Regions from separate parts of the Paenibacillus oryziterrae genome, predicted to be linked through region 1. Evidence: a T-box and tRNA genes for the amino acid it is inferred to sense, from the RefSeq annotation. Region 1 holds a T-box; the other holds one or more tRNA genes.

Region 1 (7,575 bases):
ATTATTTTGATTCACAATACGCTTTCGAATTCTTGATCCGCACCCGAAAACCTGACATCTATCGCATGATATTCCATGACCTGGAGCTTGAAGAAGTCATCCGGATGTGGCAAGAATAACACCTTGAATATCGAACGTTTGTTCTGATATAATACAAACAAACGTTCTTATTGGAGGTGGGTGGCTTGAAAATGAACCGGGATCAAATCGTGGAAATTGTCTATCTGGATAAGCATGGGAAGATCACCCAGCGCAATATCAGAATCAGGGAAATAAAGGATGGCGTTATCCGAGCAACCTGTTTGGCTACTAATGCTCCCCGCGTATTCCGGGTTGAGAATATTCTGGCCTGGAGACCGGCAAAAATTGCGTATGCTGTTTAATGCTGACTCTGTATGTATCGTGAAATGTCTAAAGATGACTAATACGCTCGGAATGATAAACACTTGTTGAAACTCTTCACAAGGTATGATATAAAGGAGACCTCACGTTTAGTATGCAGCTATAAGAAATAAATTGCCCTATATTTAAAGAAGCGGAGTTAACCACCATGAAACCCATTTATTTGGACCATGCCGCCTCAACCCCGGTGCATCCGGAAGTGGCTGGTGCCATGCTTACTATAATGACAGAACAGTTCGGCAATGCATCCAGCGTACATGCGGTGGGCCGTTCAGCTAAGAAGATTATTAATGGGGCGCGCGATTTCATTGCCGCCTCTTTAGGTTGTTCGCCTACGGAATGGGTGTTCACCAGCGGAGGCACGGAGAGCGATAATCTCGCGCTTTTTGGAGCTGCAGTTGCTTCATCTGCTAAAGGGAAACATCTGATTACGACCAGCTTTGAGCATCACGCTGTTCTTCATGCCTGCAAAGCCTTAGAGAAGGAGGGCTATGAAGTCACCTACCTGCCGGTGGATTCCACCGGACTTGTCCAGATCCAGGATGTTAAAGCCGCCTTGCGTGAGGACACGGTGCTCATCAGCGTGATGTATGTTAATAATGAAGTAGGAACCATCCAGCCCATTAGGGAAATCGGGGAACTGGCCGCGGAGAACGGGATTCTGTTCCATGTGGATGCTGTCCAGGCTTTGGGATCCATCCCTATTGTATTGAAGGATCTTCCGGTTGATTATATGAGCTTCAGCGCCCATAAGATTAACGGTCCTCAAGGGATCGGCGGTTTGTATGTACGTAAGGGTGCACCGCTGGAGTCTATGCTGCATGGAGGCCTGCAAGAGCGCGGACGCCGGGCGGGAACGGAGAATCTGGCGGGTGCGGCAGGATTTGCAAAAGCTGTAGAGCTGGCTGTTCACGGATTGCCTGAACGCCATTTGCATTCCGTTGCTTTACGGAGCAAACTGCTGGAGGAGCTTGACGTTCGGATTGGACGGGAGAGCTATACTATTAATGGAAATACAGAGTACGGCCTGCCGAACATTCTTAATCTGAGCTTTCCCGAGATCCGGACAGATGTGATGCTGATGAACCTGGATATGGAGCACATTTCTGCTTCCAGCGGCTCGGCTTGCACCTCTGGATCACTGGAAATATCTCATGTGCTGAGAGCCATGGATCTTCCCCCGAAACTTTTGGAATCGGCGATTCGATTTAGTACCGGTTTGGGTAATACTAGTGAAGAAATGGAATACGTTGCCCAGAAAGTTGAAACTATTCTGAAGCGGCTGCGTAATAGACATTAAGGCCATTAGTTTGCGAAGGGACTAAGCCGACATGAAACTTCAGGATATGATTGGACTGGCTGTATTCGGTGTCGAGGAAGGTCAAGAAATCGGCAAAATTGTAGACTGTAGTATCGATTCAAACTTGACCATTATGGGTATTGAACTGGAAAGCAAAACATTTTTCTCTAGTCATGTGAAATTTGTGGCATGGGAAGATATTGTCGCCTATGGCGAAGATGCAGTTATGATTGCGAGTAAAGAGTCAATTCAAAAGGCAGATGCCGACCACATACCCCATACTTTTCTTTTGGGGAAGCATAAATTGAAGGATTTGCAGGTTGTTACTGCCACAGGGACGATTATTGGACGCATATCCGATGTTTATTTTGACCAAAAGATGGGAAACACAATAGTAGCGCTGGAAATCAGTGATGGGCTTGTGACTGATTTAATCGAAGGCCGCAAATGGCTGCCTTGTTCTGAAGGAATGTCCATTGGTGAGGATGCTGTGCTGGTTCCGGCAATGAGCGAAGAACGGCTACAAAAAGCCATTAATATTGTTAACGGATAGGTGGAATGTATGATATGAAGTGTCCAAACTGCAACTCCAAGGATATCGGCAAAATTGGCTCACACCAGTTCTATTGCTGGGGCTGTTTCATCGAACTTACGGTAAACGGCGAGAAAATGTCGGTTTATCAGGTTGAGGAAGACGGCACGCTTAGTTCGCTTGATGATTTATTTTCCGGAGAGGAATACTCCCAGGATTTCCCTCATATCCACGCGACTTCCTGATGTCCGTTTCCGATGTATAGATGTGGATACATACAATTAGCGTCTAATCTTTTTTCTGCTGCCGCAGAAAAGGGTTAGGCGTTTTTTTGTGCGGCAATTATATTGGTTATTTTGCTGTGGCCTTACATATACTTAGTTACAAAGCCAGTCCAGTTCAGCCGCAGGAGGTAAGGCAATGGAGCAATGGTCTCAAAACAAATGGTTACGCTGGATGCTCGGTGTGCTGCTAATTCTGATTATCCTGTATTTTGTCTGGCTGCTGCGCCCCATGCTGCACCAGGTTTTTGTGTTCCTGAAGGCAATCTTGGCACCCTTTCTGGCTGCAATGATTATTTCCTATGTGCTGAACCCTGTAGTAAGTATGCTGGCCGCCCGCAAAATGCCGCGCAGCATCGCCGTTCTTCTGATATATGCCGTATTTCTCACAGCGATTGCCGTGATCGCCATCAATCTGATCCCCATGCTGATCGAACAGCTGGAGGAACTCAATGAGCATCTGCCTGAAATGACGCTCAGGGCACAGGGGCTGATGCGAACAATGAATACGCGCCTAATTCCGCCGGGTGTTGAGATGGGAATGAACAATTGGTTTTTTAAGCTGGAAAGCCGCCTGGCCACCGGGATCTCTCATTTTCTCGATAACATAGGATCAACGATCAATGTGCTGTTTAATGCGTTCATCGTCCCCTTTCTGGTCTTCTATATCCTTAAAGATTTCGATGTGTTCGAACGGACGGTGGTGTCCTGTCTTCCCCGCTCCCGGCGCAAGGCTATTGTCACACTGTTAAAAGATATCGATGCCGCGCTTGGCAACTATATTCGCGGTCAGTTTATCGTCTGCCTCATCATCGGGGTTCTTGCTTACATTGGTTATGCGCTGATTGGCATGCCTTACGCGCTGCTCTTCGCAAGCGTTGTTGCCATGTTTAACATTGTTCCGTATTTGGGGCCGTTTCTCGGAGCAGCTCCGGCCATTGTGATGGCATCCACAATTTCCTTCAAGCTGGTGCTGATGGTGGCAGTGGTCAATACGATATGTCAGATGCTCGAGAGCAATGTCATTTCGCCGCAGGTGGTGGGACGCAAGCTTCATCTGCATCCACTGCTGATTATTTTTGCTCTGCTGGTGGGCGGAGAGATTGCCGGCATGCTCGGTCTGATTCTTGCGGTTCCTATTTTTGCGGCCGGAAAAGTGGTGCTGCATCATTTTTTGACCTATTATATGAAGAGAAAGCCTGTATAATCGCGGAATAACGTTGACTGTAGCACCGGCTTTGTATATAATATTGGGGAATATTACGATTTACTTGTATACATCTATCGTTGATGAGGAGTATTAATTTCGCAAATGTTATTACAGAGAGCCGGTGCACGGGTGGAAGCCGGATGACTAAGCGGAATGAACTCACCTCGGAGAAACGGCGCAATTTCGTTGTATCCATGGTTCTTAGCCGGGAGCACAGAAGCGAACGCCGTCGGTTTGCCCCCGTTACAGGGTGTAAAGTGAGTAGCAGGATAAAGCATATCCTTGCTGCTAACTAGGGTGGTACCACGGGAATTCAGACCTCTCGTCCCTAGCGTCTAACGCTAGGGATGGGAGGTTTTTTTAAAATACAAGAAAGTATAAGTTGTACACTATACTTTATCCTTGTATTTTTACGAGAAACGGTCCGTCTTAGTTAGGACGGCAGAGCCGTTTCTTCTTAACATATAGGAAGCCCCGGATATTGATCTAGAAGTTGTCCTATATGTCTTCGAGAAACCAAGGAGGTTCTAAACGATGAGTGAAAATATGACCAAGACAGCTGGACCGGGCTACCGTGCCCAGACAATTGAGCCGAAATGGCAGCAGTACTGGGACGAGAACCACACGTTCCGCACCACTGAAGATCCGGCGAAGCCGAAATTTTACGCACTGGATATGTTCCCGTATCCTTCTGGCGCAGGGCTGCATGTAGGCCATCCGGAAGGATATACAGCAACGGATATCGTATCCCGCTACAAACGGATGCGCGGCTACAACGTGCTGCACCCGATGGGCTGGGATGCATTCGGTCTTCCGGCTGAGCAGCATGCGCTGGATACCGGACAGCATCCCCGTGAGATTACCTTTAAGAATATTGATAATTTCCGCCGCCAGATTAAATCACTAGGCTTCTCCTATGATTGGGAGCGCGAGATCAGTACTACGGACCCTGCATACTACAAATGGACGCAGTGGATTTTTATCCAGCTCTACAAACGTGGTTTGGCTTATGTGGCTGAAGTGCCGGTGAACTGGTGTCCCGCTCTGGGAACCGTACTCGCTAATGAAGAAGTCATCGATGGCAAAAGCGAACGCGGCGGCCATCCGGTTATCCGCAAGCCGATGCGCCAGTGGATTCTGAGAATTACCGAATACGCTGAACGTCTGCTGGAGGATCTGGAGGAGCTGGACTGGTCCGAGAGCATCAAGGATATGCAGCGCAACTGGATCGGCAAATCCACCGGGGCAGAAGTTACCTTCAAGATCGATGGATATGATAAGAACCTGGTGGTCTTTACGACTCGTCCGGATACCTTGTTCGGAGCGAGCTATTGCGTGCTGGCGCCGGAACATGAACTGGTAGAGCTGATTACAACAGAGAGCCAGCTTGCTGCAGTGAAGGAATATCAGGAGAAAGCTTCCCACAAGAGTGATCTGGAACGTACGGATTTGGCCAAGGATAAAACCGGTGTATTCACCGGCGCGTATGCGATTAACCCGGTAAACGGTGCACAAGTGCCGATCTGGATTGCGGATTATGTGCTGGCAGGATACGGCACGGGTGCGATTATGGCCGTTCCTGGTCATGATACACGCGACTGGGAGTTTGCGAAGCAGTTCGGGCTGGACATTCTTGAGGTTGTACAAGGCGGAAATATTGCCGAAGAGGCTTATGCCGGCGACGGACCACACGTGAATTCAGACTTCCTAAACGGACTGGATAATGCCGAGGCTATTGCTAAAATGATCTCTTGGCTTGAAGCTGATGGAAGCGGTAAAGGCAAGGTTACTTACCGCCTGCGCGACTGGCTGTTCAGCCGTCAACGCTACTGGGGTGAGCCGATTCCAATTCTGCACCTGGAAGACGGAAGCATGAAGACCGTACCGGAAGACCAGCTTCCGCTGCTGCTGCCGGATGTGGATCAGATTAAGCCTTCCGGCACAGGGGAATCCCCGCTTGCGAATGTTACGGAATGGGTAGAAACGGTTGATCCGGAGACTGGTATGAAGGCGCGCCGTGAGACGAATACGATGCCGCAATGGGCAGGCAGCTGCTGGTACTACCTGCGGTTTATCGATCCGAAGAATGACAGCGAGCTGTGCTCGAAGGATAAACAGCAGCAGTGGCTGCCGGTAGATTTGTATATCGGCGGGGCTGAGCACGCGGTGCTTCACCTGCTGTATGCCCGTTTCTGGCACAAAGTGCTGTATGATCTCGGTGTGGTTGATACCAAAGAACCGTTCCACAAGCTGGTCAACCAAGGTATGATTCTCGGAACGAACAATGAGAAAATGAGTAAATCCCGCGGTAACGTCATTAATCCGGATGAGATTGTGGCTGAATATGGAGCGGATACCCTTCGTATCTATGAAATGTTTATGGGACCGCTGGAGGCGACCAAACCTTGGAGCGAGAACGGCACGGAAGGCGTACACCGCTTCCTCTCCCGCGTATGGCGTTTGTTCGTGAATGAGGATGGCACGCTGAATGCCAAGATTAAGAAAGACGGCGGCAGCGAGGAATTCAAACGGACTTGGCATAAGACGCTGAAGAAAGTGACAGAGGATTTCGATAATCTGCGCTTCAATACAGCGATCAGCCAGCTCATGATCTTCACCAATGATGCCTATAAGCAGGATACACTTTCGCATGCCGCTATGGAGAACTTCGTGCAAATGCTGTCTCCGCTGGCACCGCATATTGCTGAAGAGCTGTGGCAGCTGCTCGGACATGAGGGTGGCATCAGCTATGTAGCCTGGCCGTCTTACGATGAGGCTATGACCGTTGACGCAGAGGTGGAAATCGTAGTCCAGGTTAACGGTAAAATTGTACAGCGCGCGCTGATTCCTCAGGGAATGGCTCAGGAAGAAATGCAGGCGCATGCTCTTGCACTCCCGAACGTGAGTGCAGCCGTTGAGGGCAAGACCGTACGTAAAATTATTGCCGTCCCTGGCAAACTTGTAAATATCGTAGTGGGTTAAGCGAAGAACGCATGATTGCCCGCAGCAACGGATAAGGTCCGTGCTGCGGGTTTTTATGTTCTTTCGGGGCATTCAGGATAGGCCAGACCAGAATCCGTCTTGGAACGTGCAAACTTAGCGGTCAAGCGGACTTTGGGGAATACCGCTATGTCTGAAGAGAATATTCAGCTTGGCGACATCTTCATCATATTTGTCATGGGTAGTCGTAATCAGTCGCTCGAAGACCCCTTCCAGACTATAACGCAGATGGTTCAGCGCCTCCGCTGTAATCCCGCCCGGAACAGCAACACGTTCTTGCAGCTCCTGAGGTGTGAAATTACCTTCTGTCAGCAGACGGCCCGTACCCAGCAACATCTCGCCTGTCAGTGTGCTCAGCAGTGTTTCATCGATGCCTGTCGCTTCCACTGCCGCCTTGATCCACCGTTCGATGAAATAACTTAAGAATGCCGGTCCGCAGCTCGTGAAATCTGAAGCCACCCGGGTATGATTCTCACTGATCTCTACAGGAACGCCAATAAAGGATAGAAGATGAATAAGCAGAAGCCGGTCTTCTTTATTTAACCGTTCGCCAAATATGCAAAGTGAAGTGCCCGCTTTCACGCAGTGGGTGATACTGGGGATGACTTTGGCGATTTTGGAAGGCAGGACAGACTCTAGATGATGGAGCTGGACAGGACTTGTTATAGAGATGACAATCTGCTCCTTGCGAAGTAGGGAGCCGATTTCATCGGTTAGTGCTTTGAACTCCATAGGTTTGACGCACAGAAAGACGATATCGCTCCCTGCCGCGGTTTCGCTATTACTTCCGCACAGCAAGATACCAGGATGGCGTTCTGCAAGCTGAACCAGTCTGTGAGCGCTGCGGTTG
Region 2 (7,575 bases), on a different contig from region 1:
CGAAAAACAAGAACACCCTTGCTAGAATGGGCGTGTCGAACCACTCCTGCTTCCATAAACCCAAAAAGCCGGGCATCGACCCTCTATAACAGAGAGTCGATGCCCGACGTTATAAAACTGGATTATTCGAAACGAATCTCATCGATCCAGACGGAACTGTTGCCTCCATGCCAGAATGACATTTCCAGCTGTCCGGGGCTGGTGCGGTTCACCCCTTTTGCCACAAGATCAATGGCAATATCCTTGTAGCCGGTTGTTATCGTATCTCCGCTGAAGGCCGCGAGTGTTTGAGTCACTCCGCCGATCGTAAGCTGGATATGATTCTGTTCGCCTCCGCTTGCGCCTTTGAGACGAATCACCAGCTTCGAGTAACTCCCGATGTTCTGGCTAACCATAGAGCCAAACCATCCGTTGTTGTTGTACTGAAGTTTAATAGCGCCGGACTCAATGACACCTGCATTGTTTACAAAACTGTTGGCGCCTGCCCAAAGCCCCAGATCGTTCGTTCCCGGCCAGGCCGGCGAGTTGTCGAAGTTATCCAGAAGCAGGCTGCTAGTTCCGCTTCCGGCATTGGTCGTTGCACTAGCCGCTGCGCTGGCTGCCGACAGGTTGCCCGCCGCATCCCTTGCCTTGACGGTATACGTGTAGGCCGTGCTTGCGCTTAAGCCGCTATCCGTAAAGCTGGTCGCAGCAGTCGTGCCCGCTTCATTCCCGTTTCTGTAGACCACATACTGCGTAACACCGACATTGTCACTTGCAGCGCTCCATGTCAGGCTTATGCTGCTTGATGTTTTGCCGGATACGCTCAAATTCGCTGGAGCAGTCGGCGCTTGCGTATCCCCGGCACTACCTCCGCTAATCTGGATACGGTCGAAATCCGGCGCCCATCCCGTCGGATTCGAGAAATGGATCGTGTTATTGCCCGCATTCAGCTGGACCTGAGTCTGTACGGTGCCTACCGTTGTCCAGCCTCCTGTACTTGGCAGACTGATCGTGGAAGGCGATCCTCCGTTGACACGCACCTGTGCGGAGCGAGCTTCACCGCTGAGGTAGGATATTGTCATTGAATAAGTTCCCGCTGCAGATACATTGATTCCGTTGAATTGCAAGGTGCCGTCATTGTTCCCTACATACCCTACCTTCGCACCGCCCGAAGATGAAGCACTTGCGGAAACTGCGGCTGCTCCGGTCAGCGTGTTGTTTGTTGCCTCCGCTTCGTATGACGTCAAAGTACCGCCTCCGGAAGCGTTGGTGGTCGCACTAACGGAGCTGCTAGAGGCCGATACATTCCCGGATGCATCCTTCGCTTTGACCGTGTAGCTGTAGCTCGTATTCGCACTTAATCCCGTATCCGTAAAGGAAGTGGCGGCCACTGAGCCTGCCAGAGTGCTGCCGCGGTAAATATCATAACCGGTCACACCCACGTTGTCGGTAGAAGCCAACCATGTCAGACTGACGCTGCTCGAAGTCTTTCCGCTTACAGCCAGATTCCCCGGAACGCTCGGCGCCTGGGTATCCGCGCTTCCTCCGCCGCTGTACCCGCCGTCATACGGCGTTTGGGTCAGACTGTAGGACAGCGTATTGTCCGGCTTCAGACTGTCGAAAGGCGAGATAGTCTGATTGGCAGGGTCCATACCGATCCCCACTTTGCCGAGGGGTGTTCTGCCACCGGCATAATAGTTGGTGTTGGCAAATCTGGCGCTTGGCTTATAACCGTATGGATCAAGAATGGAAAGTGCCAAAGTGTAGGTTCCCGCTGTCAAATTGGAGGGAACAGTGAATGTGCCGGAAACTTGTTGAACAGCCGGCGCTTGATTGTATTGGCGTGTCTGGCTGTTCCAATCGTCACCCGGCATCCAATTGCGAATGTCTACACCGCTAAAAATACCCTTCCAGGCCACGGTACGGTCGCTTCTCAGCAAGCTGGCTTCCACAGGCCAATTATAATAGAATGGCGCCGACCCTTTGTTCACGACTTGAAAGGCTACGTTCATAGACCCGCCGGGCTGTACACTGCCGGAGAAAGTCGCCTGATTGATGACGAACCGGTATCCGAATTCCTTTTGCATGAGCGCGGCACCCTGCGAAACGGTAGAATTCCCGGCATCGTACAGATCAATCCAACCGAGGCTGGTTGTATGCGTCTTTTTAATCCAATCGATGACGTAGTTCCGATGGTTCGGATCGCTTAAGGTGTCGTCCGGCGAATCACCGGGCTGGATCGCCTTCTGTCCCCAGTCATACGCTACTTCGCCGCCGTTGACTTGTGTTCTCCATGAATTTCTTGCAACTATGCCTTCTCCTCCGGCCAGATCATCAATTAATGCAAAGGAATCCCACAGGAATCCAAATTTGTAATTCTGGAATGTATCGGGATACCGGACTTGAACCTTCTTGTTTTGAAAAGCTTGCGCCGCTGCGTTCCCTAACGCTGTCTGGAAGCTGAGCGGCATCCGGTCCGTCCCGTCAGCAAGCTTATCCGGCCATACATGATGCTCTCCCCAATTGCCCCAAAGTCCGAGCTCTACATAAGCTACTCTTGGATCATTATCCCAAGCTTGGCCAAGCTTCTGGATGAAAGCTGTCAGCCGATTTTTTAATATATCCGACGTCCATTGCGTCGTCACATCTCCATGGGGAACGCCTTCAGGCCAATACTCTCCTCCGTTCGGATACACGATGAACACACGAGGAATCACCTTTTTATTCTGGCTTTCAATCCCTGCCCAGGCTGTATTACTCCAATCCTTGATCTTCTGAACGGAATCCGACGCCGCATTCTCCAAATCCGTATATTTGATATAGTGCTTGAACACAGTCCCGTATTCCTGGTTCGAGAACCCGGCATCATTCATGAACCGTGTAGGCCTGAATCCCTTTAAGGGGTTCTTAAAGGCCTCCTGCGTTTCCGTCAGATTCACGGTGACCGGACCGACAGCCGCTGATGCTTCATGAGGCATAGACACCGCCAATGAACCACCTGTCAGCAAGGCAAATGACAACATTGTGGTAAACGCTTTCAATAATGGCTTGGTAAAATCAACTTTCAACAATCATCCCTCCCATATGAATAAAATGTTTACACAAATATTTGCGCAAATATTTGCGCCTTCAGTATATTCTACTTCCCTTCGCGTCGTCAACCCAATGTTCTGATAACACCTCTTTAATAACAATCCGATTATAGTTTGAAACGCCAAAAAGCCATCCTCTGATTGGAGTCAAAGGATGGCTATTAGGGATCGATCGCAACGTGTCTCTACTTCGTATTTACCAGTCTTGCGCATGATTCCCGCTCGATTAGCTCTGTTTTTAGGCTGATGTGAACCTCTGCAATATTCTTGTTGGTAATCAATTCCGTCAATACTTTTACAATAATAGAGCTGATATCATATCTGAATCTCCGGACGGTAGTTAAGGGTGGAACCATAAACTCCGATAGCTTTAAATCATCAAACCCAATCAAGGAAATATCCTGCGGGATACGGATGTTCATCTCTGCTAAACCCTTCATGGCTCCAAAGGCAATAATGTCGTTGAACGTGAAAATTGCCGTTATACTCGGCTCTATACGGAGTAGCTGCTTCACTGCCTCATATCCATGGGCAGGATCAAATGCACCCATGAGGACATTCGCGTCAGACCATGGCATTTTGAAATCACGAAAAGCGTCCTTGCATCCGTCCAGCCGGTTTAAATTGACCAGATGATTTTTGGGCCCTGCAAGAATTCCGATTTTCTGATGTCCCAATTCATGGAGATACCGGATCACCTCATAAGCGCCTTTACGGTTATCGTAGTCAATATAGTTGTAATTGGCCTTATAGGTTCTACCATTCGTAAGCAAGTACGGGATTCCCAGTCTCTCAAACTCCTCAAACAATTGCTCATTGACAAAGGGGTCAAATATGATGGCCGCATCCACCTTTTCCTCATCCAAAAGCTTATATACCGGAGAGGAATGCGCGTCCGCACCATGTTTCGCAATATGAACCTGATGACCATGGGCTTCAAATTCGTCCTTTAGATGATTCAAGTCAGCTGAGGTAGACGGGTCATTATCGAAGAAGTCATTATTGCCCGGAACGACTATAACGATATTATGGGTTATGCCTGCGAACTTTGGAGGGGCGACACCCGGTTTCAAATGTTCATTGGCAATTTCCAATACTTTTCTGCGGGTTTCTTCACTAAAATTGCCCTGATTATTGATGATCCTAGACACCGTACTAATTGACACGTTTGCCTTTTTTGCAATTTCTTTTAGCTTAATTTGCGCTCCCTCCAATCTTTGCGAAATTTTTTTGCACACTAAAGAAATTATATCGTTTCTTATCGCATATGGTCAATCAATGCACATCATTCGCTTGACTAATTCGTCTTCGCTCTGGCTTGCCCTTTGGTTGATACAAAGAAAGAGCACATCGTTTAAGATGTGCTCTTTCTTCTGGTATGCCGAGGACGGGGGTCGAACCCGTACGAAGGTCACCCTTCGCAGGATTTTAAGTCCTGTGCGTCTGCCTGTTCCGCCACCCCGGCATGTTATAAGTTGCGGCGTTATAAGTAATAACGCGACAAGTAATATCATATCACGTGTTCTTAAAATGTGCAATCCTTCTTTTTCACATATTTGATGCGTTCTCATCAAAAAAGAAACCCGCATTAGCCGAAGCCTTAGCGGGTTGCTCGTCTTGTGCAGATTAACGGCGATCGCCAGCATTGCTTCTGCTTCTCATGCCAGCAAGACCCAGCAGCCCAACCAAACCTAACCAGCCCCAGTTGGAGTTGTTGTCGTTATCGTTGGTTGCATTTGTGGTGGTGCTGGTTGCACGGTATCTGCCCGTTACTCTGTCGTTAGAGATTGGAGAGGTTGCACCGTTGTTGTATGAGCGGTACTTGTCGTTCATGATGCTGGCGTTGCCATTAGTTCCGGTGGTTCCAGTGGTTCCAGTACCGGTCATCCGGTTAACGCCCCGTTCCATGGTGCCTACACCGCGGTTCACGGTATCCTCAGCGCGGTTCAGCAAATTGCCGTCACGATTTGAATAGTTCCCTGTACCATAATTGGTGACGGATCCATCCATCGTTCCTGTTCTTCCTTGAGTGGTTCCGCCCATTCCTGCAGTTCCGGATGCATTGGATGCGAAGCCTACCCCCATTAAACTCATGGACAAAACAGTAGTGCAAGCAAGGCTTGTTATCAGCTTATTCAAGTGGTTATGCCTCCTTTTGATGTTATCGCTGATAATTTCCCCTGCCTGCTACTCATTTATGCAGAATCTCGATATCCACTGTTTTACTGCCTGGATCATACGTAACCTTGGCTCCGAGTGCCTCTGCAAGAACTCTTACCGGGACATAGGTCGTGCCGTCATCCAGAATGCCTTCAGTAAGCTTTTTACCGTTTAAAGTGATGGCAACCTTAACTTCCTTATTCACCTCATCGTCACCTCCGTTGATCCGGCTTAATGCTTCCTTCACCTGCTGTGCCGATGGACGGGCGCCTCCTTTAAGCTGTGATGTCGTCAGTCCAAAACTCATCTGTAAATGGGAAAAATCTTTGAAGGATGTCCAATCCCCGCCCCACTCAAATCCAAGAGGTTTGGCCAGCTTCACTACCTCTTGCCAATCCTTCAATTTATCCTTATCTCCATCCCGGCTCGTATCCCACGAATAAGTTTCACCTCCGGGCAGCAGAAGCGCAAAATCTATTGCCAATCCATAATTATGATAACTGGCACCGCCGCGGGCATTCGTAATGATTGTTCCCGGTTTACTTCTTCCCTGCGCGTACAAGGCATTCTGTTCAACAATGGTCCGCATGCCCTGAGTGATGGCAATCGGTACCCCCTTAGCATGACTCTGCCGGATCAAGGCTTGAGCACCAGCCAATACGGCAGGATGCAGTTTCTTCAGTTTCGCTGCCGATTTCCCTATGACCTGTTCCAATGTCAGCATGAAATCACCCCCTGGTATAGCCAATGCTATCCTTTGCGGCTTTGCTTGTACTCCGGTCATCCGGCAGCCGACTAAATTAGACTTAGCCTGCCTGTGCACTTGGGGTAGCTTCTTTGTGAACAACAAAAAAGCCATACTTCTACAAGCATGGCTTACACATTCCTCATTTAATCTTAAACGAACTGTCTACAGCCAGGTTAACAGGAATACAATTATTCCCACCGCACCTACGGCAATGAGCAAATCAATGGACTCGCTGAGGAATCCCAGCCGATTGCCCGACTGCAATCTTTGCTGCTCCGCTTCAAGCCTAGCCTTTGCCGCGTCTACATCCGTACCGCTCAGATTGCGTCTGAATTCATCACCGTACATGAACATCCATCTCCTTGTCGCCTTTACCACACCATACCATATTTTGGATGCATGTGGCGATCATAGAATGCGGATAATACCAGGGAAAGGTGGGATAACTCCATGGATGTTCATAGTGACAGCTACACCATCGCACCGCTTAACGGCAAGAATGAAGCTGTTGAGATTATCCGCGATGCCGAAGCAGCTATTGCCCGGCTGACCGGAAATAACTCCTTAACCTTAATCGCATACGAGAAAAGTACCGGAGCAGACTCCACTGAATAGCTGAGGTCTCCTTGGCCCCCGCTGCGGCCCATCATTAGCAGGTATATACCCTGCTGATACTGTCGAGATTAATCCACTTCCATTCCTCCGCCCACTGCAGCTTAATCTCCCGGGAGTGGGCATGGATGGAGGTGATAAATCCGCTCAGAACCACATCCTCAAAAGGATCAAACAAGACTACACTCACCCGGACATGATTGCGCAGCGACAAGACGAGCGTCCGCTCCATCTCCTCTCTCTCCTGCTCATCCAGTACCGGCTTCTCGCGGCGCAGAGTTTCCCTCTCCTCAAATATGATCCGGTTCTTATGCTCCGGAAGCATCATCCGGCAGCTCTCCCATAGTCCGTTCCCTTCCAGCTTCTTGCCCATAATATTTCCTCCTCACTTATGAATACTCTCCAAATAAACAAGAACATATGTACGTATTATACTTAGATTCCCCATAAATTATCAACCAGGAAAAAATGACAAACAAATAGCCCCACAATGTGGAGCCTTTGTCCTAAAGTCTATTTTGCCTAAACACGTTTATTATTGTTTCGTTAATTCACTAATATCTACTGCCGCATCGGCATCGATGAGCCCTGTCGCAACTCTGGCTTCATTCAGCTTGGAAATCCCGAACAGCATGGCAAGATCAGCATTATCAGTCATTGCTTTGAACTGGTCTGCTGTCACTTCTGCTGAAACGGCGCTTTGGGATGCTTGTTCCTTTAATTGGTATGCACTTAGAAAAGCAACCTTGGAATCCTCCAACAGCTTCTGAATATCGTCAGGGAGCTTCGAAGAGATCTTCACATCTTCAACCTTGTCCGCCAATTTATCTGCAGTGTCCTGAAAAGCATCAACAGCCTTCGAGAACTCTTTGTCTGAAACATCACCGGACGAGAAGGAAGTCATTGCTGCATCGAAATCTTCCTTGGAAGAATCACTTTCCTGCTCAATATCAGAGAATTGATTATAGAAATCCTGCACAT

What was found. The T-box of region 1 lies ahead of leuS (leucine--tRNA ligase). A T-box ahead of a tRNA ligase gene usually reads a tRNA of that ligase, here a tRNA-Leu.
Region 2: it has a tRNA-Leu gene. The T-box ahead of leuS (leucine--tRNA ligase) is inferred to sense a tRNA for this amino acid. The anticodon was not compared.

What each region holds. Positions count from the first base shown of each region.
Region 1 covers NZ_JBGJZO010000016.1:37,831-45,405, forward strand. Annotated here, with positions in the region: gene ACAN55_RS16475 (histidine phosphatase family protein) at 1-119, shown strand, start outside; gene ACAN55_RS16480 (hypothetical protein) at 192-383, shown strand; gene ACAN55_RS16485 (cysteine desulfurase family protein) at 551-1,702, shown strand; gene ACAN55_RS16490 (PRC-barrel domain-containing protein) at 1,734-2,255, shown strand; gene ACAN55_RS16495 (hypothetical protein) at 2,270-2,479, shown strand; gene ACAN55_RS16500 (AI-2E family transporter) at 2,655-3,722, shown strand; T-box leader at 3,794-4,058, shown strand; gene leuS (leucine--tRNA ligase) at 4,260-6,707, shown strand; gene comER (late competence protein ComER) at 6,822-7,575, opposite strand, start outside.
Region 2 covers NZ_JBGJZO010000007.1:75,997-83,571, reverse strand. Annotated here, with positions in the region: gene ACAN55_RS10275 (fibronectin type III domain-containing protein) at 123-3,050, opposite strand; gene ACAN55_RS10270 (LacI family DNA-binding transcriptional regulator) at 3,260-4,312, opposite strand; tRNA gene ACAN55_RS10265 (tRNA-Leu) at 4,454-4,539, opposite strand; gene ACAN55_RS10260 (WGxxGxxG family protein) at 4,701-5,213, opposite strand; gene ACAN55_RS10255 (M15 family metallopeptidase) at 5,266-5,958, opposite strand; gene ACAN55_RS10250 (hypothetical protein) at 6,145-6,330, opposite strand; gene ACAN55_RS10245 (hypothetical protein) at 6,433-6,597, shown strand; gene ACAN55_RS10240 (YolD-like family protein) at 6,632-6,967, opposite strand; gene ACAN55_RS10235 (hypothetical protein) at 7,130-7,575, opposite strand, start outside.